3 regions of the Mesorhizobium sp. M1312 genome follow, and region 1 is predicted to be linked to each of the others. Evidence: predicted binding sites of a transcription regulator. Region 1 holds the regulator's gene; each other region holds the start of a gene.
What was found. The regulator HrcA, encoded in region 1, represses chaperone genes, less so after heat shock. The targets are predictions, from matches to a motif close to GTTAGCACTCNCNNNNNGNGAGTGCTAAC.
Positions count from the first base shown of each region.

Region 2: groES (co-chaperone GroES) is a predicted target of HrcA. The motif match lies at 2,491-2,519, and genes of this name have one in related genera.
Region 3: groES (co-chaperone GroES) is a predicted target of HrcA. The motif match lies at 4,077-4,105, and genes of this name have one in related genera.

Region 1 is NZ_JAMYLQ010000027.1:2,157-9,289, forward strand. It holds gene NKH36_RS25715 (PQQ-dependent sugar dehydrogenase) at 129-1,484, opposite strand; gene NKH36_RS25720 (hypothetical protein) at 1,602-1,799, opposite strand; gene hrcA (heat-inducible transcriptional repressor HrcA) at 1,877-2,992, opposite strand; gene rph (ribonuclease PH) at 3,127-3,843, shown strand; gene NKH36_RS25735 (VOC family protein) at 3,858-4,268, shown strand; gene rdgB (RdgB/HAM1 family non-canonical purine NTP pyrophosphatase) at 4,268-4,930, shown strand; gene hemW (radical SAM family heme chaperone HemW) at 4,927-6,090, shown strand; gene NKH36_RS25750 (FHA domain-containing protein) at 6,574-7,133, opposite strand, start outside.
Region 2 is NZ_JAMYLQ010000009.1:20,006-27,138, forward strand. It holds gene NKH36_RS12785 (MarR family winged helix-turn-helix transcriptional regulator) at 1-162, opposite strand, end outside; gene NKH36_RS12790 (AraC family transcriptional regulator) at 404-1,237, shown strand; gene NKH36_RS12795 (bifunctional helix-turn-helix transcriptional regulator/GNAT family N-acetyltransferase) at 1,245-2,180, opposite strand; gene groES (co-chaperone GroES) at 2,581-2,877, shown strand; gene groL (chaperonin GroEL) at 2,940-4,595, shown strand; gene NKH36_RS12810 (TetR/AcrR family transcriptional regulator) at 5,150-5,749, opposite strand; gene NKH36_RS12815 (OsmC family protein) at 5,872-6,321, shown strand; gene NKH36_RS12820 (nuclear transport factor 2 family protein) at 6,339-6,725, shown strand; gene NKH36_RS12825 (LysE family translocator) at 6,738-7,133, opposite strand, start outside.
Region 3 is NZ_JAMYLQ010000031.1:62,739-69,871, reverse strand. It holds gene NKH36_RS27940 (conjugal transfer protein TraG) at 1-685, opposite strand, end outside; gene NKH36_RS27935 (LysR substrate-binding domain-containing protein) at 781-1,080, shown strand; gene NKH36_RS34930 (Y4lK-related protein) at 2,024-2,278, opposite strand; gene NKH36_RS27930 (hypothetical protein) at 3,060-3,224, shown strand; gene NKH36_RS27925 (hypothetical protein) at 3,339-3,530, shown strand; gene groES (co-chaperone GroES) at 4,158-4,454, shown strand; gene groL (chaperonin GroEL) at 4,517-6,172, shown strand; gene NKH36_RS27910 (ABC transporter permease) at 6,404-6,664, shown strand; gene NKH36_RS27905 (ABC transporter permease family protein) at 6,699-7,040, shown strand.

The sequences.
Region 1 (7,133 bases):
GCGCATGACCCCGAAAAACGGAATCGACCTTTAAAGACTGCGCCTTGTCGCATAAGGGCGGTCAGGCGTGTACCCCCTGAGGGACGAATTCGATTGCACCAGGGCCCTCGGCCGGGCGAACTCGCCGATCAAGATGGGCTCTTGCCGCAAGTGACGCGCCAGATGGTGCCGCTGCCGTCTTCGGTGACGATCAGCGCGCCGTCCTTGGCCACCGCCACGCCGACCGGGCGGCCCCAGACCGCATCGTCGGAGACGACAAAGCCGGTCATGAAATCCTCATACTCGCCGGTCGGCCTGCCATCCCTGAACTTGAGCCTTACCACCTTGTAGCCGGTCCTGACGCCGCGGTTCCACGAACCGTGCAGGGCCACGAAGGCGTCGCCATGATAGTCGGCCGGAAAGTTCTTGCCGTCGTAGAAGGCGATGTTGAGCGGCGCCGAATGGGCCTGCATCAGCACGTCGGGCATGGTGACCTTGCGGGCAAGGTCTGGGCGTTTGCCTGTGTGGCGCGGATCCTCGTTGTTGCCGATGTAGTACCAGGGCCAGCCGTAGAAGGCGCCGTCCTTGACTTCAGTCGCAAATTCGAACGGCACATTGTCGCCGAGCCCATCGCGCTCGTTGACGACGCACCACAGCGAACCGGTGGCCGGCTGGACGGTCATGCCGGAACAGTTGCGCAGGCCGGTGGCGAGGACCCGCCTGTTTTTGCCGTCGGGATCGAAGGCCAGCACATCGGCGCGGCCTTCCTCTGAGCCCCAGATCGCTCCAAGTGGCTTCGACTTCGCCCACGCATCGAGGCCGCCATCCGGCTCCGCTTCGACGTCCTCGGCAATGTTCGAGCCGGAGCCGACCGATAGATAGAGCGTCTTGCCGTCTGGAGAGAAGGCGATGTCGCGGGTCCAGTGACCGCCCGAGGGAATATTGTCGACGATGGTTTCCGGCTCGCCGGAGGCCTTCAGGTCACCGTCCTGGTAGGGAAAACGAACGATGCTGTCGCTGTTGGCGACATAGACCCATTGCGGCTTGTTTCCCGGCGGATAGAAGGCGATGCCGTAGGGGCGGGTGAGTTTCGTGGCGTAGGTCGATTTCTCGGCCGGCTTCGCGCTGCCCTCAACGAGACGGAATATCCGTATCTGGCCGGCTTTGCTGTTGGCGACAAACAGATCACCGTTCGGTGCAACGCGGACGGCACGCGGATTGTATATGCTGGAGGCGATCATCTCGGCCGAGAAGCCCGGTGGAAGCTGTGGCCCGGCACCTTCGGGCATTTCGGCCCGGCCGGCGCTGTTCCTTGCGGATTGGCTGACATCGGGCGCCCGCAGGTCCTGCGGCCGGAGCAGGCGTCGCATGCCCGGCCGGTCGTCTTTCCAGCCGCCGAAGGCGGCTTCGCCTGTCAGAACCCGCTGATCCGCTTGCTGGGCGAAAGCCGCTGTTGTAAGAAACGAGGCGGCTGCAATGGCCGCAAAACCGCCAGATCGGATCAACCTGTCCTCCAAAGCTTGACCCGATTCTGTGAAACCGGCTAGCTCGACGGTCGTTCCGCTTCGAGTGGTTCAGCACACGGAGAGTTGAAGCAAAATCGACCGTTTTGTCCTTCGGGCTCAGTTTCCGGCCGCGTAAAAATCGTCGTCGAGGCGCTTTTCCAGTGCGACGAGATCGGCCGGCAGCGGCAGGCCCATGGCGCGCATCTCCCTCAGCTTTTCGCGCAGCTGCTCCTGCACTTCATGCTGATCCTCGGGCTGGTTGATCATCTGCTCGAGCAACAGGCTGATCTGGGCTTTGAATGCTTCCAGCGCCATTTTTTTCTCCTTGAGGTCCCTAAAGCGTGTCGCGTTTGAAAGGATCGTGCGACGCGCTTTGATTTGGGCGACATGCATTACCTCAGCATGCGGGAAATAAGCTGCGCGGTATAGTCGACCATCGGCACGATGCGTGCATAGTTCAGCCGGGTCGGGCCGATGACGCCGAGCGCGCCGATGACGCGGGCGTCCTTGTCGCGATAGGGCGCCACGACCAGCGACGAACCCGACAGCGAAAACAGCTTGTTTTCCGAGCCGATGAAGATGCGTACGCCGGATCCTTCCTCGGCAAGGTCGAGAAGCTGGATCAGCCCGTCCTGCGTCTCCAGATCCTCGAACAAATGCCGCAGCAGCTCGATGTCGGCCTGGGCGGTGACATTTTCCAGCAGATTGGCGCGGCCGCGCACAATGAGACGCGCCGGCAGGCCGCTTTCGGCGCCGGCCCAGACCGCAAGGCCCTTCTCGACCAGATCCTGCGACAGCGTGTCGAGGGCGGCCTTGGTCTCTTCCTTGATGCGGGCGATCTCGATCCGTGCCTCGGCCAGCGTGCGGCCACGGATATGGGCATTTAGGAAGTTCGAGGCTTCGTGCAGTTGCGAGACGGTGATGCCGGCGGGCAGATCGACGACGCGGTTTTCGACGTCGCCGTTCTGCGAGACCAGCACGGCCAGCGCCTTGTTCGGCTCGAGCTGGATGAATTCGATGTGCTTGAGCGCCACCTCGTTCTTGGCGGCAAGCACGAGGCCGGCGCCGCGCGACATGCCGGACAGCATCTGGCTGGCCTCGGTGAGCATATGTTCCAGCGTCGCGCCAGAGCCGGAGGCGCGCACCTGCGCCTCAATGGTGCGGCGCTCCTCGTCGGAGAGATCGCCAAGCTCCATGAAAGCATCGACGAAGAAGCGCAGGCCGGCCTGGGTCGGCAGCCGGCCGGCCGAGATATGCGGCGCATAGATCAGGCCGAGATGCTCGAGATCACTCATCACGTTGCGGATGGTGGCGGGCGACAGCGAAGACGGCAGGATACGCGACAGGCTGCGTGAGCCGACCGGCTCGCCGTCCTTCAGATAGGAATCGACAATGCGCCGAAAGATGTCGCGCGAGCGCATGTCGAGCGACTGGAGTGCGGGCGATTGAAGCGCAGGCGACTGGAGCACTGCCGCCGCCTGGGAATTGGGATCGACTGCCTTGGTCATTTCGAGCCAAATACCTCCGGCCCAAAGATATAGACTTCGACCACGCCGGCGCAACTGGTCCATTTTCCTTTGCGCCTCTCGTCGCGTGCGGCTACAAGCCGGCCACGATTCCGAAAAATAGGATAAAAGCCTGAATGCGCCCTTCTAAACGCCAACTCGACGAAATGCGCGCCATCTCCTTCGAACGCGGCGTCTCCAAGCACGCGGAAGGTTCGTGCCTGGTGAAGTTCGGCGACACGCATGTGCTGTGCACCGCCAGCCTCGAGGAAAAAGTGCCGGGCTGGATGCGCAATTCCGGCAAGGGCTGGGTGACGGCGGAATACGGCATGCTGCCGCGCTCGACCGGCGAGCGCATGCGCCGTGAAGCTTCGGCCGGCAAGCAAGGCGGCCGCACTCTGGAAATCCAGCGGCTGATCGGCCGTTCCCTGCGCGCCGTGGTCGACCTGCAGGCGCTCGGCGAGCAGCAGATCACCGTCGACTGCGATGTGATCCAGGCCGATGGCGGCACGCGCACTGCCTCGATCACCGGCGGCTGGGTGGCGCTCCACGACTGCCTGCGCTGGATGGAAGCCCGGCAGATGGCCAGCGTCGCCAAGGTGATGAAGGACCATGTCGCGGCGATTTCCTGCGGCATCCATGACGGCCAGCCGGTCATCGACCTCGACTATCTCGAAGACTCCTCGGCCGGCACCGACGCCAACTTCGTCATGACCGGCAAGGGCGGCATCGTCGAGATCCAAGGCACGGCCGAGGGCGAGCCTTTCTCGGAGGAGCAGTTCACGGCGCTGATGGAATTGGCCAAGAAGGGCATTCAGCGACTGGTCAGCCTGCAGCAGATGGCTGTAGCTTAGCATTCGGTTCTGTCATGACACCCTCAGCCATCCTCGAATCAGCGCTCTACGTGACCGACCTCGATGCCGCGGAAGAATTCTATTCCGGCGTGCTCGGGCTCGATCTGCTGGGCAAGGTCGATGGCAGGCACCTTTTCTTCCGTTGCGGGGACGGCGTGCTGCTCATCTTCAACGCCGAGGCGACCAAGGTGCCGCCGGCGCCCGATGCCAGGCTGAAAGTACCGCCGCACGGCACTGTCGGCGACGGCCATCTCTGCTTTGCGGCAAGCGCGGACGAGATCGTGCGCTGGAGAGCGCATCTGGAAGCGAAGACGGTTGCCATCGAAAGCGAGTTCGAATGGCCGCAAGGCGGCCGCTCGATCTATATTCGCGACCCGTCCGGCAATTCGATCGAATTCGCCGAGCCAAGAATCTGGGGCCTCTGATGCATTCGCTTGATGGGCACAGAATTGTCGTAGCCAGCCACAATGCCGGCAAACTGCGCGAATTCGCCGATCTGATGGCGCCATTCGGCATAGAAGCGAAGTCGGCCAAGGAATACGGCCTGCCGGAGCCGGACGAGACCGGCACCACCTTCGAGGAGAACGCCTATATCAAGGCTTTTGCCGCCGCTAAGGCGACAGGCCTGCCGGCATTGTCGGACGATTCCGGCCTGTGTGTCGATGCGCTGGGCGGAGCGCCCGGCGTCTATACCGCCAATTGGGCCGAGGCGCCGGACGGGTCCCGCGACTTCGGCATGGCGATGCAGCGAGCGGAAGTGGCGTTGCAGGAAGTCGGCGCGGTCGCGCCCGCGCAGCGCAAGGGCCGCTTCGTCGCCGTCATCTGCCTGGCCTTTCCCGACGGCGCGGCCGAATATTTCCGAGGCGAGGTCGAGGGCACGCTGGTATGGCCGCCGCGCGGCGAACTCGGCTTCGGCTACGACCCGGTGTTCGTGCCGGATGGTTTCCAAAAGACCTTCGGCGAGATGACCGCAGAGGAAAAACATGGTTGGAAGCCCGGCCAGCCGACGGCATTGTCGCACCGCGCCCGCGCCTTCCAGAAATTCGCGCAAGCCAGACTGGATTTGGCACGATCGGGCGCGAAATGACCATGATGCTCGACCGCAGCCCCGGCTTCGGCGTCTACATCCACTGGCCGTTCTGTGCGGCCAAGTGCCCCTATTGCGACTTCAACAGCCATGTCCGCCACCAGCCGGTCGACCAGAAGCGTTTTGCGCGCGCCTTCGAGACCGAGCTTGCGACGATGCGCGACCGCACCGGACCGCGCGAGGTGACCAGCATTTTTCTCGGCGGCGGCACGCCATCGCTGATGAAGCCGGAAACCGTGGCGGCAGTGCTGGACGCGGTGGCGAAGAACTGGACGGTGCCCGATGGCATCGAGGTGACGCTGGAAGCCAATCCCTCTTCGGTCGAGGCCAAGCGCTTTCGCGGCTACCAGGCGGCGGGCATCAACCGGGTGTCGCTCGGCGTGCAAGCGCTGAACGACAAGGATCTGCGCTTCCTCGGCCGGTTGCACAATGTCGACGAAGCGCTGCAGGCGATCGGCCTGGCGCGTGAAATCTTTCCGCGGCTGTCCTTCGACCTGATCTACGCGCGGCCCGGTCAGACACCGGAAGCGTGGCAGTCGGAACTCGAGCAGGCGATCGGCCACGCCGCCGACCATCTGTCGCTCTACCAGCTGACCATCGAGGAAGGCACGCCGTTCCACGCGCTGCATGCGGCTAGGAAATTCGCCATTCCCGACAACGACCACGCCGCCGACCTCTATGCGCTGACGCAGGAGATCACTGCCGCCCATGGGCTGCCGGCTTATGAGATTTCCAACCACGCCAGATCAGGTGCCGAAAGCCGGCACAATCTCACCTATTGGCGCTATGGCGAATATGTCGGCGTCGGTCCCGGCGCGCACGGCCGCTTCATCCAGAACGGCCGCCGCGTGGTGACGATAGCCGAAAAGATGCCGGAGACCTGGGCCAATCTGGTCGAGGCCAAGGGCCATGGTATCACCGGCGGCGAGATCCTGACGCGCTCGGAAGAGGCCGACGAGTTCCTGCTGATGGGGCTGAGGCTGGCCGAGGGCATCGACCTCTCGCGCTACGAAGCGTTTTCCGGCCGCGGCCTCTCGACGGCGCGGCTGTCGGTGCTGCAGGGCGAAGGGCTGGTGGCGCCGATCGGCAATGCCCGCCTGCGCGCCACCTCGGCCGGCATGATCGTGCTGGATGCGGTGGTGGCGGACCTGGCGCGGTAGAGCATAGGCCAGGGCTGAACTTGTCATAGACAATTATCGGCTCACGCGAGAATGCTACAAATTCGGCTTGCTTGGCCTAAAGGCCATCCCACCGCATTCAATATGGGCCTGCCATGAAGTTCCTCATCCACGAGACGCTGCGGACGTTGAACACGGATGATGTTTCGAATTTCGGTTAACCGAAATATTGAAGTCCCAAGAGTCTGAAGATTTCTATGAAGGAATATCCCGGCGCCGGGCCAGCCTGCAATCCGCAACAGATAGTGAGTTGCAAGCATGGGCCTGACCAGTCAAGCTTCGGTCGGGTGCCGCTAATAAAGCCCATCACCATCAGAAGCAGAAAAATAGAAATGTCTGAAGATTTCTGAGCCCCATGGTTGTCTCTCTGCCCTAGCAAAGCCTGGGCAGGAAAAGCATTGGTGTCAACATGGGAATAGGTGTTAGGCGTGTAAGCTGCGTTCGAAAATCCTATTGCTGGCGGGCCTATTTTAGGCTGAATACCTCGATCATCTCGGCGCGCCCTTTGACCTCGTGATAGCCGCAGGACTTGAAATATTGTCTACCTTCAGGCCAGTGCTCGACGAATTGGGCGCTGACCAACAGCGGCTTGTCCAGTTTTCGCGTCAATCCCTCAATACGAAAGGCCAAATTCACGGCATCGCCCAACGCGGTGTTGATGCCTTTGCCCATAGCGCCGATAGCAACTTCACCCACATGAAGGCCAATGCGGCAGTCGAGTACGATGTCTTGTTGTTCCCTGACCAGTACTCGGGTTGGCGACGTAGCCGCGTCTTCCGCAGCGCGGAGCGCCTGGGCAGCCTGAACCGCAGAGACACAGACATCCGCTCCGGTCCCGTGCCAATAAGCAAATACACAATCACCGATGAATTTGTCGATCGAGGCACCGTAGTGCTTCAAAATCGCATTGCAGTCCATATACCACTCGGCCAAGAGGGCCGCCACCTGTTCCGGGGATAGCCTTGCGCTAATTCCGGTAAACTCCTTCAAATCAGCAACGAACAGGGTGGCCGGCCGGCTCTTAG
Region 2 (7,133 bases), on a different contig from region 1:
CCGCGCCTGGGTGATGCCTTCTTCCTTGGCGACGCGGACCATAAGCCGCCATTGCGCGGAGGAAAGGCCGAGCCCGCTGGCCCTCGCCTCGAAGCGCTTGCGCATCAGGCGCTGCACGTCGTGGATCAAAAAGCCCAATCTGTCGATGCCGTCGGAAACCATGAGCACCATATATTATAAGCGTGCTCACTATTCAAGACACGGTATTATGCCAGAAGCCGGCAAGTGTGCATGGCAGTCGTTCAGGGTCGCTCGCAAAATCGCGATTGAGCAGGCTGAAATTGACCGATGGTCGGTCGAATTTGCGCAGTGCGCAATTTCGATCAAACTGCCTCCACCAGGAAGCGGCACCATGAGCTGGCCAATGCGACGACCAAGACCTAGTCCCATAGCAAGGAGACATATGAACCCGACCGAGAAAGCGCTATGGTTCGTCGAAAGCCATCTGCCGGAATCCGTCTCGCTCGACGATGTCGCCAAGAGCAGCGGTGTGTCGCGCTTTCACGTGACGCGAGCTTTCGGTGCGGCGACCGGCCGTTCGGTGATGGGCTATGTCCGTTCTCGTCGGCTGACCGAAGCCGCGCGCAAGCTAGCAGCCGGTGCACCCGACATCCTCTCGGTCGCGCTCGACGCCGGTTACGCCTCGCATGAGGCCTTCACCCGCGCCTTCCGCGACCAGTTCGGCACCACGCCGGAACTGGTGCGCGCGCAAGGCTCGCTCGACAATCTCGATCTCGTGGAGCCGATCCTGATGGACCAGTCCTTCCTCACCAACCTCGAGCCGCCGCGTTTTGAGGCCAGCCGGCCGTTTCTCATCGCCGGTCTCGGCGAGCGCTACAGCTGCCAAACCAGCGCCGGCATTCCGATGCAGTGGCAGCGGTTCGGCCCCTATATCGGCAACATTCCGGGCGAGATCGGCGACGTTGCCTATGGCGTCTGCGTCAACGGCGACGATGCAGGCAATTTCGACTATATCGCCGGCGTCGAGGTGACCGACTTCTCGGACCTGCCGAGGGAGTTTTCGCGCGTGCGCATGCCGGCGCAGAAATACGCCGTGTTCGCCCATCGTGATCACATCTCGACCATCCGCCGCACGGTCAACACGATCTGGAACAAATGGCTGCCGGCCTCCGGGCACGAGGTCGCCGATGCGCCCGAATTCGAGCGCTACGGCCCCGAATTCGATCCGCGCAGCGGCGATGGTGGGCTGGAAATCTGGATACCGGTCAAGGCCTAAAGCACCGCTACAGTTCCAGGTTCCAGTTCTGGCCGACCAGATCCTTGCCGAAGGCGTGGTGCCGCTCCTCGTCGGCCAATTTGAAACCGGCCGCCTCATAGATGCGGCGCGCTGAGATGAGCACGTCGTTGGTCCACAGCGTCAATGTCTTGTAGCCCTTGGCACGGGCAAAGCCGATGCATTCCTCGACCAGCCGCTTGCCGATGCCGAGACCGCGCGCCGAGGGTTCGACATAGAGCAGGCGCAGCTTCGCCACCGCGTCCGACTGGCGCACGACAAAGACCGAGCCGACGACTTCCCTTTCGCGCTCGGCGATCCAGCTGCGTTCCCATTTCGGATCCAAGGATTTGACAAAAGCGCCGAGGATTTCGGCGACCAGCGCCTCGTAGGTTTCGTCCCAGCCATATTCCTGCGCGTAGAGCAGGCCCTGGCGATGGATGATCCAGCCGATATCGCCGACCTGCAAAGGCCGCAGCATGTAAGGAATTTTGGGCTCCGCGCCATCGCCCAGCAGGCTCTGCACCGTCTGCATCGCCTTGACCAGCCTGTCCTGTTCCGGAGCGGGAAGCCGGTCGAGCAAGGCCGCGACCTGATCGTGCGAACCCTGGTTCAGCGGCGCGAACGCCACCCTTCCCGCCGGCGTCAGCGCGATCGACGAGCGCCGCGCATCGGCTTCCGTCGCCGCGCGCTCGACCAGACCGCGCTCCTCGAACTTTTTCAACAACCGGCTGAGATAGCCGGGGTCGAGACCGAGATCGCGCGCAAGATCGGTGGCGGTCAGGCGATCGCGATGCGCCAGTTCATAGAGCACGCGAGCCTCGGTCAGCGAGAAGGCGCTTTTCAGCAGCCCTTCGTCGAGCAGGCCGATCTGGCGGGTGTAGAAGCGGTTGAAGCCCCGCACTGCATCGATCCGCTCCTTGCCGGGTTGATGATGAATGGTCATGGCATCCTCCTGCCCGCACAAGATCAACCACTTATTTGACTTAGTCAAGTATCTGTTCGAAGCAGGGCATTATCCAATCCGGCGGATGAGGCCTTCGAGACTTATGCTTCGCGACGTTTGGCATGCTCGTCGACGAGGCGAGTAGCTGGTCGACGAAGTGCGCATCATGCCGGGCGGCCCCCATCCGCTGGCGGAACGATGCCCGCCGCTGGTGCCTGCTTCGCCGAGGCGCCAGTACTTCATCGCCAGGCGTCAATCGGTTCACTCAGCGCCTTGACTCTCGCCAGCCGCCGGCTTATCTCACCGCCACGTTAGCACTCGCCATTGGTGAGTGCTAAGCGTAGGTCCGGCGCCGCCGGACGGAGGAACTGTTCTAACCATTCTCATCGAGGAATAAAAAATGGCAAAGTCGAAGTTCCGCCCGCTTCATGACCGCGTGGTCGTACGCCGGGTTGAATCCGAATCCAAGACTGCCGGCGGGATCATCATCCCCGATACGGCGAAGGAAAAGCCGCAGGAAGGCGAGATCATCGCCGTTGGTTCCGGCGCGCGTGACGAAGCCGGCAAGCTCGTCCCGCTGGACGTCAAGGCCGGCGACCGCATCCTGTTCGGCAAGTGGTCGGGCACCGAAGTCAAGCTCAATGGCGAAGACCTTCTGATCATGAAGGAATCCGACATCATGGGCATCATCGGCTGAATATCGGCCTCACCGTCACTTAAATCTTCGGGCTCAATTCAAGCCCCTGCCAGGAGCTAAAAATGGCTGCCAAAGACGTAAAATTTTCCCGCGATGCCCGTGAGCGCATGCTGCGCGGCGTCAACATCCTCGCCGACGCCGTGAAGGTCACGCTCGGCCCCAAGGGCCGCAACGTCGTCATCGATAAGTCGTTCGGCGCACCGCGCATCACCAAGGACGGCGTCACCGTCGCCAAGGAAATCGAGCTTGAGGACAAGTTCGAGAACATGGGCGCGCAGATGGTCCGCGAAGTCGCTTCGAAGACCAACGACATCGCCGGCGACGGTACCACGACCGCGACCGTTCTGGCTCAGTCGATCGTCCAGGAAGGCCACAAGGCGGTTGCCGCCGGCATGAACCCGATGGACCTGAAGCGCGGCATCGATCTCGCGGTTAGCGACGTCGTCGCGACGCTGATCAAGAACGCCAAGAAGATCAAGACCTCGGAAGAGGTTGCCCAGGTGGGCACAATCGCCGGCAATGGCGATGCTTCGGTCGGCTCGATGATCGCCGAAGCGATGCAGAAGGTCGGCAATGAGGGCGTCATCACGGTCGAGGAAGCCAAGACCGCCGAGACCGAACTCGAAGTCGTCGAAGGCATGCAGTTCGACCGCGGCTATCTCTCGCCCTACTTCGTCACCAACGCCGACAAGATGGTTGCGGATCTGGAAGACGCTTACATCCTTCTCCACGAGAAGAAGCTCTCCAACCTGCAGGCCATGCTGCCGATCCTCGAGGCTGTCGTGCAGACCTCAAAGCCGCTGGTCATCATCTCGGAAGACGTCGAAGGCGAGGCTCTGGCCACGCTGGTCGTCAACAAGCTGCGCGGCGGCCTGAAGATCGCCGCCGTCAAGGCGCCGGGCTTCGGTGATCGCCGCAAGGCCATGCTGGAAGACATCGCTATCCTCACGGGTGGCCAGGTCATTTCCGAAGACCTCGGCATCAAGCTCGAGAATGTTGGCCTCAACATGCTCGGCCGCGCCAAGAAGGTGTCGATCTCCAAGGAGAACACCACCATCGTCGACGGCGCCGGCAAGAAGGCCGAGATCCAGGGCCGCGTCGCCCAGATCAAGCAGCAGATCGAGGAGACCACCTCGGACTACGACAAGGAGAAGCTGCAGGAACGTCTCGCCAAGCTGGCGGGCGGAGTTGCCGTCATCCGCGTCGGCGGTGCGACGGAGATCGAAGTCAAGGAAAAGAAGGACCGCGTCGATGACGCCCTCAACGCGACCCGTGCGGCCGTCGAAGAAGGCATCGTTCCCGGCGGCGGCGTCGCACTCCTGCGCGCTTCGCTGAGCATCAAGGCTATCGGCGCCAACTCCGACCAGACCGCGGGCATCAGCATCGTGCGTCGCGCGCTGCAGGCCCCGGCCCGCCAGATCGCGGCCAACGCCGGTGCGGAAGCATCGATCGTTGCCGGCAAGATCCTCGAGAACAAGGGCCCGACGTTCGGCTTCAACGCCCAGACCGGCGAATATGGCGACATGATCGCCATGGGTATCGTTGATCCGGTCAAGGTCGTGCGCACGGCTCTCCAGGACGCGGCCTCGGTCGCCGGCCTGCTGGTCACCACCGAAGCCATGATCGCGGAGGCTCCGAAGAAGGAGTCGGCCGGCGGCGGCATGCCTGGCGGCATGGGCGGCGGCGGCATGGGCGGCATGGGCGGTATGGATTTCTAATCCAACCCATCAGCCTCAGTTATGGAAAGGGCGGCAGCGATGCCGCCCTTTTTCGTTGATGTGGCGTTCATGCTCTGAGGTGACCGTGGGATTGAGGAGCTTGATCACAAGCAAGGGGCGCATTCTACACGGGCGCGTCCTTTCGACCACTGTCACGGCATGGATCCTAGGGTCTCCGCAACGTCGCTTCGCTCCTGCTCCGCCCTAGGATGACGAAGGCGTAGTGACCTGCGGCCAATCACGAACGTCGGCGTTTAGAAGGTGACTACAGACAACAGATGATCGGAGGCCGCACTGCGTAAAGATGCGCGGTTGATGGCAAATCGCAAGCCTTCGGGATTGGCCGAAAATCAAACTGCCTTCGTCATCCTAGGGCGAAGCAGGAGCGAAGCGACGTTGCGGAGACCCTAGGATCCATGCCGTTGCTTCCAGGCGTCGCGGCGGTGCAGAACATGAATCGCGGTGCAGAACATGAATCGCCGCGCTGAGGTCTCGGCCTTCGCCCCTTTTCGGCAGCATCCGAACCAGCTTCAATCGATAACGGCCACAAAACGTCACCTCGCCTGAACAGCACCCTCTTTGGCAGGCAAGGCACCTTCAATCAGCGCGGCGACTTCATCGGCCACCGCCAGCACCGGGGCGCGGTCGCGGGTGGCGCGCGCGATCACCATCAGCCCTTCCAGCGATGATTCGACAAGCAGCGCCAGAGCGCGGGCGCGGCGCTCGGGCACCCCTGCCCTGACGAAGGCCGCCTGCAGCAAGCCTATCCATTGCTCGAACGCCGACCGGCACAGTTCGGCCAGCTCCGGCACGTCGATCGGCGAGTCCAGCACCACGGGTGCGATCGGACAGCCAAGCGTGAACTGGTTGTCCTCCAGCATGCGCGCGACCGACTGATAGATATGGTGGACGGCCACCGCCGGATCTTTTTCGGCGGCCAGCTCTGCGCCAAGCCTTTCCGTCACCTTGTCAACGCTATCGCGGGTCACCTCGATGACCAGCTGGTCCTTGCCGCCCGGAAAGTGAAAGTAGAGCGATCCTCTTGGTGCACCGGAGGCGCTCAAGATGTCGTTGAGCGAGGTGCCGTGATAGCCGCGCTGCCTCAGCAGCAGCGCTGTCGCCTCGATCATGCGGGTGCGGGTGTCATTCGCCATGTCAGCCTCTGTCAGGAGCGAGCATTATAGGGCTTGCCCCCAATATGACAATCGGTTTACATAATATGTAGATCAGTCTATATATTGCGGCGGTTTGTTTCATCGGGGGAGGAGAACGACAAATGACCATCCGTGAAGCAGAGGCCCAGTGGCAAGGCTCGTTGAAAGAAGGTTCGGGCCGGCTACGGCTCGGCAGCGGCGTCTTCGAAGGTGCCTATTCCTTCCCGTCGCGCTTCGAGAACGGTCCCGGCACGAATCCCGAGGAACTGATTGCGGCGGCGCATGCCGGCTGCTTTTCGATGGCGCTGAGCGCCATACTGGGCAGCGGCGGTCATGTCCCCGTACGGATCCACACCGTCGCCAAGGTGCATCTCGGAACGAGCACGGCCGGACCGACGCTCACCCGCATCGACCTCGAAACGGAAGCCGAGATCCCGGGCCTGGCGCCCGAGGAATTCCAGCGCTTTGCCCAATCCGCGAAAGCAACATGCCTCGTCTCCCGGGCCTTGGCAGGCGTCGCTGATATCAGGCTCAAGGCCGACCTCGTCACGGGCGCCGCTGCGGAAAAATGAAATCAGGAGATATCGAGATGAAACGGGATAGCATCATGGTCGTCCATCCAGACGACCAATCCAGACAGACGGCCGAGATCATGCGGCGCTTCAACGGCGTGTTCCAAAATCATGATCCGTCGGCACTCCCGGGCCTGGTGGCCGAGGACTGCGTCATCGAAAACACCGTGCCGGCGCCGGATGGCGCCCGCCATGCCGGCCGGGAGGCCTGCGAGCGGCTGTGGTCGGCGATCGCCAGCGAACCCGGCACGCGCTTCGATATTGAAGAGACGTTCGTCGCCGGTGAACGGGCGACAATCCGCTGGCGTTACTGGCGTGCCGACGGCAATTCCATCCGTGGCGTCAATTTGATGCGCGTAACGGACGGACAGATCGTCGAGGCGATGGGATACGTCAAGGGATAGCGCCAACAGGCGTTACCGCTCGGTCAGCGCCAGTTTTGCGCCGAGCGCGACGAAGGCGCCGGCGAAGGTGCGGCGCATCCAGGTCAGCACCATCGGCCGCGACACGACATGGCTGCGGATCGAGGCGGCGAAGATGCCGTAGCCGACAAAGACGACAAACGTCAAAAGCATAAAGACGGTGCTGAGCTCCAGCATCTTCGACAGCGCATGCGGTTCGGTGGTGCTGACGAACTGCGGCAGGAAGGCGAAGAAGAAAATCGACAGCTTCGGGTTGAGGATATTGATGAGGATGCCCGAGGTGATCACCTTGCCGGCAGAGCGCGGCGCGACATCCTGCCCGACGCTCAAGCCGCCGCTCTCCTTCAGCGTGTTCCACGCCATGTAGAGCAGGTAGGCGAGGCCCAGATA
Region 3 (7,133 bases), on a different contig from region 1:
CGATGTTCTGAACGTCCCGGACCTCATCTGGACCTTTGCGCACTTCCAGCAGCGGGTTGTAGTGCGCCGATCTCGGATCGGTCGGATTGAACAAAAGGCAGTACGAGAACTTTGATCGCCAGCCGGAGGTCAGCTGCCAGTTCTCGCCTTTGATGTCGTGAATGACGGCCGAGCCGGTCCAGGAAAGAAGCGTCGGAACAACCAGTCCGACCCCCTTGCCCGAACGTGTCGGCGCAAAGGCCATGACGTGTTCCGGTCCATCATGGCGCAGATAGCGATCCTTCAGTTCGCCAAGGAAAACGCCGGCCGGCTGAAAGAGGCCTGCGTTCTCGACCTCCCGAGTCGCGGCCCATCGTGAGGACCCATAGGTGGTGACCAACCCCCGCTGCCGTGCGCGCCAGAGGGAGCCAGCTATCGCGGCGGCACAGCCCAGGAACCCGCTGGCTCCGGCAAGCATGCCGGCCTTGTCGAAGACCTCAGGCGCATAGGCGTCAAATTGGAACCACCATTCGAACAGTTTCCACGGTTGGTAGATCGGCCAGCCGACTGTCACAAACCATGGCGCGCCGAGTGGCGGCTGATAGGAGAGCATGTGGGCGCACCATTGGGTTGCAGTCCACACGCCAAGAATGACAATTGCGAATACGACAGCGATCTGCCCAATCAGCAACTTCGTGGGTGTCAATGGCTTTGCTCCGCTCTTTGGGCAGACGGACCAAACATCGCGCCGAGCGATGAGAATTCGAACGGCCTCTACGTGCGACTAGGTGCGATGACAAGATTGATAGGCATTGTTCAGCTGCCAAAAGCGAAAATCCGCCGCAGCAATCTATCGGCGCGAATGGCAGGCTGGCGGTCAAAGGCCCGCATGCCGAGCTCAGCGCGGCACTTTCCGGACTGGGGATCGCCCTGCTGCCAGACGCGATGACGGCGTCGCACATCCGCGCCGGCCGGCTGGCCCACGTCCTGCCTGAACTTGCACGCAAGGGCGGAGGCCTGAACCTTGTATATCCCTCGGGCCGCCACCAATCGGTGCGGCAGCTGATCGAGTTCGTTGTCATGAAGATGGGCTGCGCATAGATTGCGCTTTCAGGACAAGGTGAACCCAATCAATCGGCGCCAACATAGCATCTTACTTCCGGACATCTCCGTTCCACCACGGGATCAAAATGGGGCGGGGCGGTCAGCGCCGAGGCCAAAGCGCAATCTCGGACGTGGCCAGCTCGTTTTGCCTTGCGTTACTTTCACCGACGGTCGAGCGCCTAGCCCACCCGCGGGCCGATAGGGCTGCGACGTTTTCGCACGTGCGATAAAGTTATTGTGCATTGCGAAGCCGACCGGATGCCGGTAACTTTTTATTGTCGGCCATCTACTCCTCCCAGATGCGATGCTGACAAACAGCGGGCTCACCTCCTCCCGAGTTCGCCCAAATAGAGAGCCCGCTGCACCTCCTCCCGCAGCGGGCTTTTTTTGCAGCTCGCCACCCGCTAGTTTGATTTCCTGCTAGGCACGTCCGACGGCTTCGTGGCACAATAGCGTCTCGACCGTGAACCGGGGTCGGGTCTCGGCGCCTATCGGCACAATAAGCCCTTGAATCTTGATGGGGCGGGGTCACGCCGGGCGCCAATTCACGCTCAGTTGCCTGAATTGAGAATACCAAGCCGACTGCGGTTCCACACTGCACCTTTATGCTACTTTTCGAGCACAGATGGCGAACATGCGGGAGGCTGGACGTCAGCTTTCTGGCGCGTTCAACAGGGTTTCCAACCGTCGGACGCTCCCGAGCACCAAGTCGAAATTCGGCACAGGCCTAAAGATCATTGCGGTCATGGCAACATAGTCTCGCCGGAGGGTGTCAACCATTTCGTCAAGCGGCAGCAGGGCGAAGGTCGGCGGTTAGGCTGACGCAAGGTCGTAGTCCTTGCGGTTGAAAAACATGCGAGCATGAGCCACGCAGTCGGCGCCAAGTTCCTTGTTCGCGATCGCCCGGCGGCCGGTTTCGGACTCCATGAGCCGATGGATTTCATAATATTGGCGCGAGATCCGTAGTCCGCCACCACGCAGCTCTGCCAATCTCGACGAGCGTTCGCTGCGGCTCAATGACGAGGCTAACCTCAATATTTACGGCGAGGAGTTCGCCGCCGAACAGATTGCGATATTTTACGACGACCTGAAACGGTCGCGGCAGATCAGCCTTGCGCCAGGGTACCTTCCCGTCAACATCGCCCAGTGAATAGCCTAAGTGACCGATCGCACAGATATCGCAGCCAGCCTCGATCCCTCGTCGACGAAGGCGGGAATCTCGCTCGCTTTCATTAGTCGCATGTTGCTGGTCTCGCAGATATCTCCGTTGGTGGTCGGCATGGAAATTGCGCCGACGCCCATTGTGCTCGAACCTGCACGCACTTCGCTACCTGTGCACTTGCACAGGTTGTAGGGTCTCAGGCCTGCCGAAGGCGCCGGATCGAGCGTTCCTGCGCATTTGTTCATTGTTGGCACCCAGGGCACTCAACCGTGTTGCTAGAACAGCCCACCTGCTTCATTCCAGCAAGGCAGCACTGGCCACCGGAACGCTCCCCTTGCCCGCACTGAAAGGCGATGCCGGCGTTCAGGCAGTCGGAGTCAGTCATGCCGAGGCGCCATTTCCTTTTCCTCGCAAGTCGCTCGAGCCGCACGCGCTCCTTTCGCTCTGGAGTCCAGTGGGTTGGGCCGAGGTTGGCCCAATCGGGGGGATCGGCGCGTTTCCATTTAGCTATAGGCGAGGAAAAGCTCCTTAAATCCCGCAGTCAGGAGTCCACCAATCGGTCGAGATGGCTGCGAACCGCGCTGCGGGCGGGATTGGTGCTCCGACGGATCGGTACCCAGTAACCTGCGCCATTTCTTCTTCGATGGCATTATCGCCCCCCCCCGAGTATAGCTAAGTGGCGTGGACAAACCTGATCCACACGACCTAGCGCGATTTGGAGCCAACCGGCCTGGGACCTGGCGGCCGCCTCTGGCTCTACGCCGCAAAATCGGGCCGGTTCCGCGCGTCTGCATCGAATGACGCCGGTCAGAGGTTGTCTCGGAACGGGGTGCTCGGCATTTACGATCCGACCGAGCGCCAGCGAGTGATCGTCGGCGGGCTCGACGGCGGCATCATGTCAGGGGACTTCGGCTTCCAGCCGCGCGAGGAATGCCGAGACCTCGGCGTCGATGTCGACCGGTTCAGTCACCGTGGGTGACGTCCTGGCTAATCCCCCGATCATCTCCGATTTAATTCAAATTTGTCTGTAGATATTGACGATTGCGCGACCTTCACCTCGTAGACGGCAATGCGGGCGGGTAGAGAGGGTCCTATGACAAGCGATTTTTCCGCCGCTCGAGTGCATTTAGATCGAGCGTATGACTACCTTTGTGGCGATGACCCGATGAGTCGAAGGGGACGCGAAGCCTTGGACCTGCTAATTGAGGCGGTTGCCGTCGAAGAGTTCAAGCAGCCACGCCAAAACGCGGAGGTGCTAAGGTTTCCGATTGGGCGCCGCTTCTGAGGCAATCTCCACGACCGCCATGTAGCCTCAGGTGAGGCGCTCACCGGACGGTTGCGCCGCCACTATGAACCCATGGTGAGCAAATCCTCCCAGAACGCCACGCCCCGCATGAGCCGAGGCGGGCAACAAAAAATGGGGGGCCAAAGCGCGTCCATGAAACAGCGCCGCAGGTAAAATTCAGCAGAATGTCCATCCTGGCGCCTTCAGCGGCGATGCGCAGCCAGTTCTTGCGGTGACTATCGGGTGGCCGGAGTCCTGGCGCCCGCGCGGCGGCCACACCGTAAAGACCGAGTGGACCGTTAACGCAGGAATCCTGATGGCGCTCACCTCTCATTATATCGGTCGCGCGTAACGTTTGCGGATCATCCGCTCACCGATCGTGCCAAATTAACAAAGCCTTCAATTACAAATGGTGAGCCGCCCCATCCATGTCCGATCTCCGACGTCGGTCCACGTAAAAGGCTCGGTGCTTCCACGCTCTTTTGCTCTTCGCCCGTCCCTCTTCCGTCTTGACTAGCAGGAGCCTACGGCCTATCTCACTGCCGCGTTAGCACTCGCTTCTGGTGAGTGCTAACCACGCTCCGGCAACGGAGAACCGTTCAACATCCGCACCAGGGAAATCCAAAAATGGCAAAGTCGAATTTCCGGCCGCTGCATGACCGCGTGGTCGTTCGCCGCGTCGAGTCCGAAGCGAAGACCGCCGGCGGGATCATCATCCCCGATACGGCGAAGGAAAAGCCGCAGGAAGGCGAGATCATCGCCGTCGGTTCCGGCGCCCGTGACGAGGTCGGCAAGCTCGTCCCGCTGGACGTCAAGGCCGGCGACCGCATCCTGTTCGGCAAGTGGTCGGGCACCGAAGTCAAGCTCAATGGCGAAGACCTTCTGATCATGAAGGAAGCCGACATCATGGGCATCATCGGCTGAATATCGGCCTCACCGTCACTTAAATCTTCGGGCTCAATTCAAGCCCTTGCCAGGAGCTAAAAATGGCTGCCAAAGACGTAAAATTTTCTCGCGATGCCCGTGAGCGCATGCTGCGCGGCGTCAACATCCTCGCCGACGCAGTGAAGGTCACGCTCGGCCCCAAGGGCCGCAACGTTGTCATCGACAAGTCGTTCGGCGCACCGCGCATCACCAAGGACGGCGTCACCGTCGCCAAGGAAATCGAGCTTGAAGATAAGTTCGAGAACATGGGCGCGCAGATGGTCCGCGAAGTTGCTTCGAAGACCAACGACATCGCCGGCGACGGCACCACGACCGCGACCGTTCTGGCGCAGTCGATCGTCCAGGAAGGCCACAAGGCGGTTGCCGCCGGCATGAACCCGATGGACCTGAAGCGCGGCATCGACCTCGCGGTAACCGACGTCGTTGCGACGCTGATCAAGAACGCCAAGAAGATCAGGACCTCGGAAGAGGTTGCCCAGGTCGGCACCATCGCCGGCAACGGCGATGCTTCGGTCGGCTCGATGATCGCCGAAGCGATGCAGAAGGTCGGCAACGAGGGCGTCATCACGGTCGAGGAAGCCAAGACTGCTGAGACGGAACTCGAAGTCGTCGAAGGCATGCAGTTCGACCGCGGCTATCTCTCGCCCTACTTCGTCACCAACGCCGACAAGATGGTTGCGGATCTGGAAGACGCCTACATCCTTCTCCACGAGAAGAAGCTCTCCAACCTGCAGGCCATGCTGCCGATCCTCGAGGCTGTCGTGCAGACCTCGAAGCCGCTGGTCATCATCTCGGAAGACGTCGAAGGCGAGGCTCTTGCCACGCTGGTCGTCAACAAGCTGCGTGGCGGCCTGAAGATCGCCGCCGTCAAGGCGCCCGGCTTCGGTGATCGCCGCAAGGCCATGCTGGAAGACATCGCCATCCTCACCGGTGGCCAGGTCATTTCCGAAGACCTCGGCATCAAGCTCGAGAATGTTGGCCTCAACATGCTCGGCCGCGCCAAGAAGGTGTCGATCTCCAAGGAGAACACCACCATCGTCGACGGCGCCGGCAAGAAGGCCGAGATCCAGGGCCGCGTCGCCCAGATCAAGCAGCAGATCGAGGAGACCACCTCGGACTATGACAAGGAGAAGCTGCAGGAACGTCTCGCCAAGCTGGCGGGCGGCGTTGCCGTCATCCGCGTCGGCGGTGCGACCGAGATCGAAGTCAAGGAAAAGAAGGACCGCGTCGATGACGCCCTCAACGCGACCCGCGCGGCCGTCGAAGAAGGCATCGTTCCTGGCGGCGGCGTCGCGCTCCTGCGCGCTTCGCTGGCCATCACCGTCACCGGCGCCAACTCCGACCAGACCGCGGGCATCAGCATCGTGCGTCGCGCGCTGCAGGCTCCGGCTCGCCAGATCGCGGCCAACGCCGGTGCGGAAGCATCGATCGTTGCCGGCAAGATCCTCGAGAACAAGGGCCCGACCTTCGGCTTCAACGCCCAGACCGGCGAATATGGCGACATGATCGCCATGGGCATCGTCGATCCGGTCAAGGTCGTGCGCACGGCTCTCCAGGACGCGGCCTCGGTCGCCGGCCTGCTGGTCACCACCGAAGCCATGATCGCGGAGGCTCCGAAGAAGGAGTCGGCTGGCGGCGGCATGCCAGGCGGCATGGGCGGCGGCGGCATGGGCGGCATGGGCGGCATGGATTTCTAAGGAAATCCATCAGCACGCCGATGAACTGATAATGCTCAAGCCCGCAAGCGGGCTTGAGTGGCGGCATGGATTTCTAAGAAGTCCATCAGTCTTCAGATACGGAAAGGGCGGCCGAGAGGTCGCCCTTTTTCGTGTGCCGAGCATGATCGACAGCTTTAGACGTGCAAGTCCTCTACCCAGCCTGATGGCGGCGAAGCGCAACGGCGTCGTCGTGAGACGGGGTCTGGCCGTGTGCTTTCGTTCAGCCGCTGGTCGAAACTCACGACGATCGTGCTGCCTTCCGCCGCGCCGTCGATCTTTACAGGGCTGCGAGAAGGCCTTGCCAACGGCTGGCAGACCCTGGTTGCGGTAGAACTCATCGCATCGTTCGAAGGGCTCCGATACCTGATGGCCTATGGTCGTCAGCTCTTTCAATTGGAACTCGTTCTTTCGGCCATGATCGTGGTCGGCCTGACCGGATTGGTGATCCACGGCCTGCTCACGCTTGCCTAAAACCATCTGCAACGCTGGCGTCCGGAGACCCATGATGAGCCTGATCACGATTGCAGGTCGGGATAGGCTGTCGCACGGCGCTTCCATCGCACCGCCGCCCTTCCGCTTCATCGGCCGACATCTGCGGCCGCTTGCGGTGCCGATGGCGCTGCTCGCGATTTGGGAGTTGCTCGCCCATGCCGGCGCTGCTGACCCACGTTTTCTACCGCGGCTGGAACAGGTGGCGGCCCGCGGCATGGCAGAGTTCAGCCGAGGTGGCCTCGGCTCCAATCTTCTGGCGAGCCTGGAACGTGACCTGATCGGTTTCGTGTGTGGCAGTGTGGCGGAATCGCGCTTGGTCTGGCGATCGGATTTTCCCGCCTCATCGAACGCCTGAGAGACTCGTGGTAACGGTTGTGTTACCGCTACATGGCCTGATCACGTTGACGATGCCAGCACCTTCATTGGCCACTCTCTCGACCATCTACGT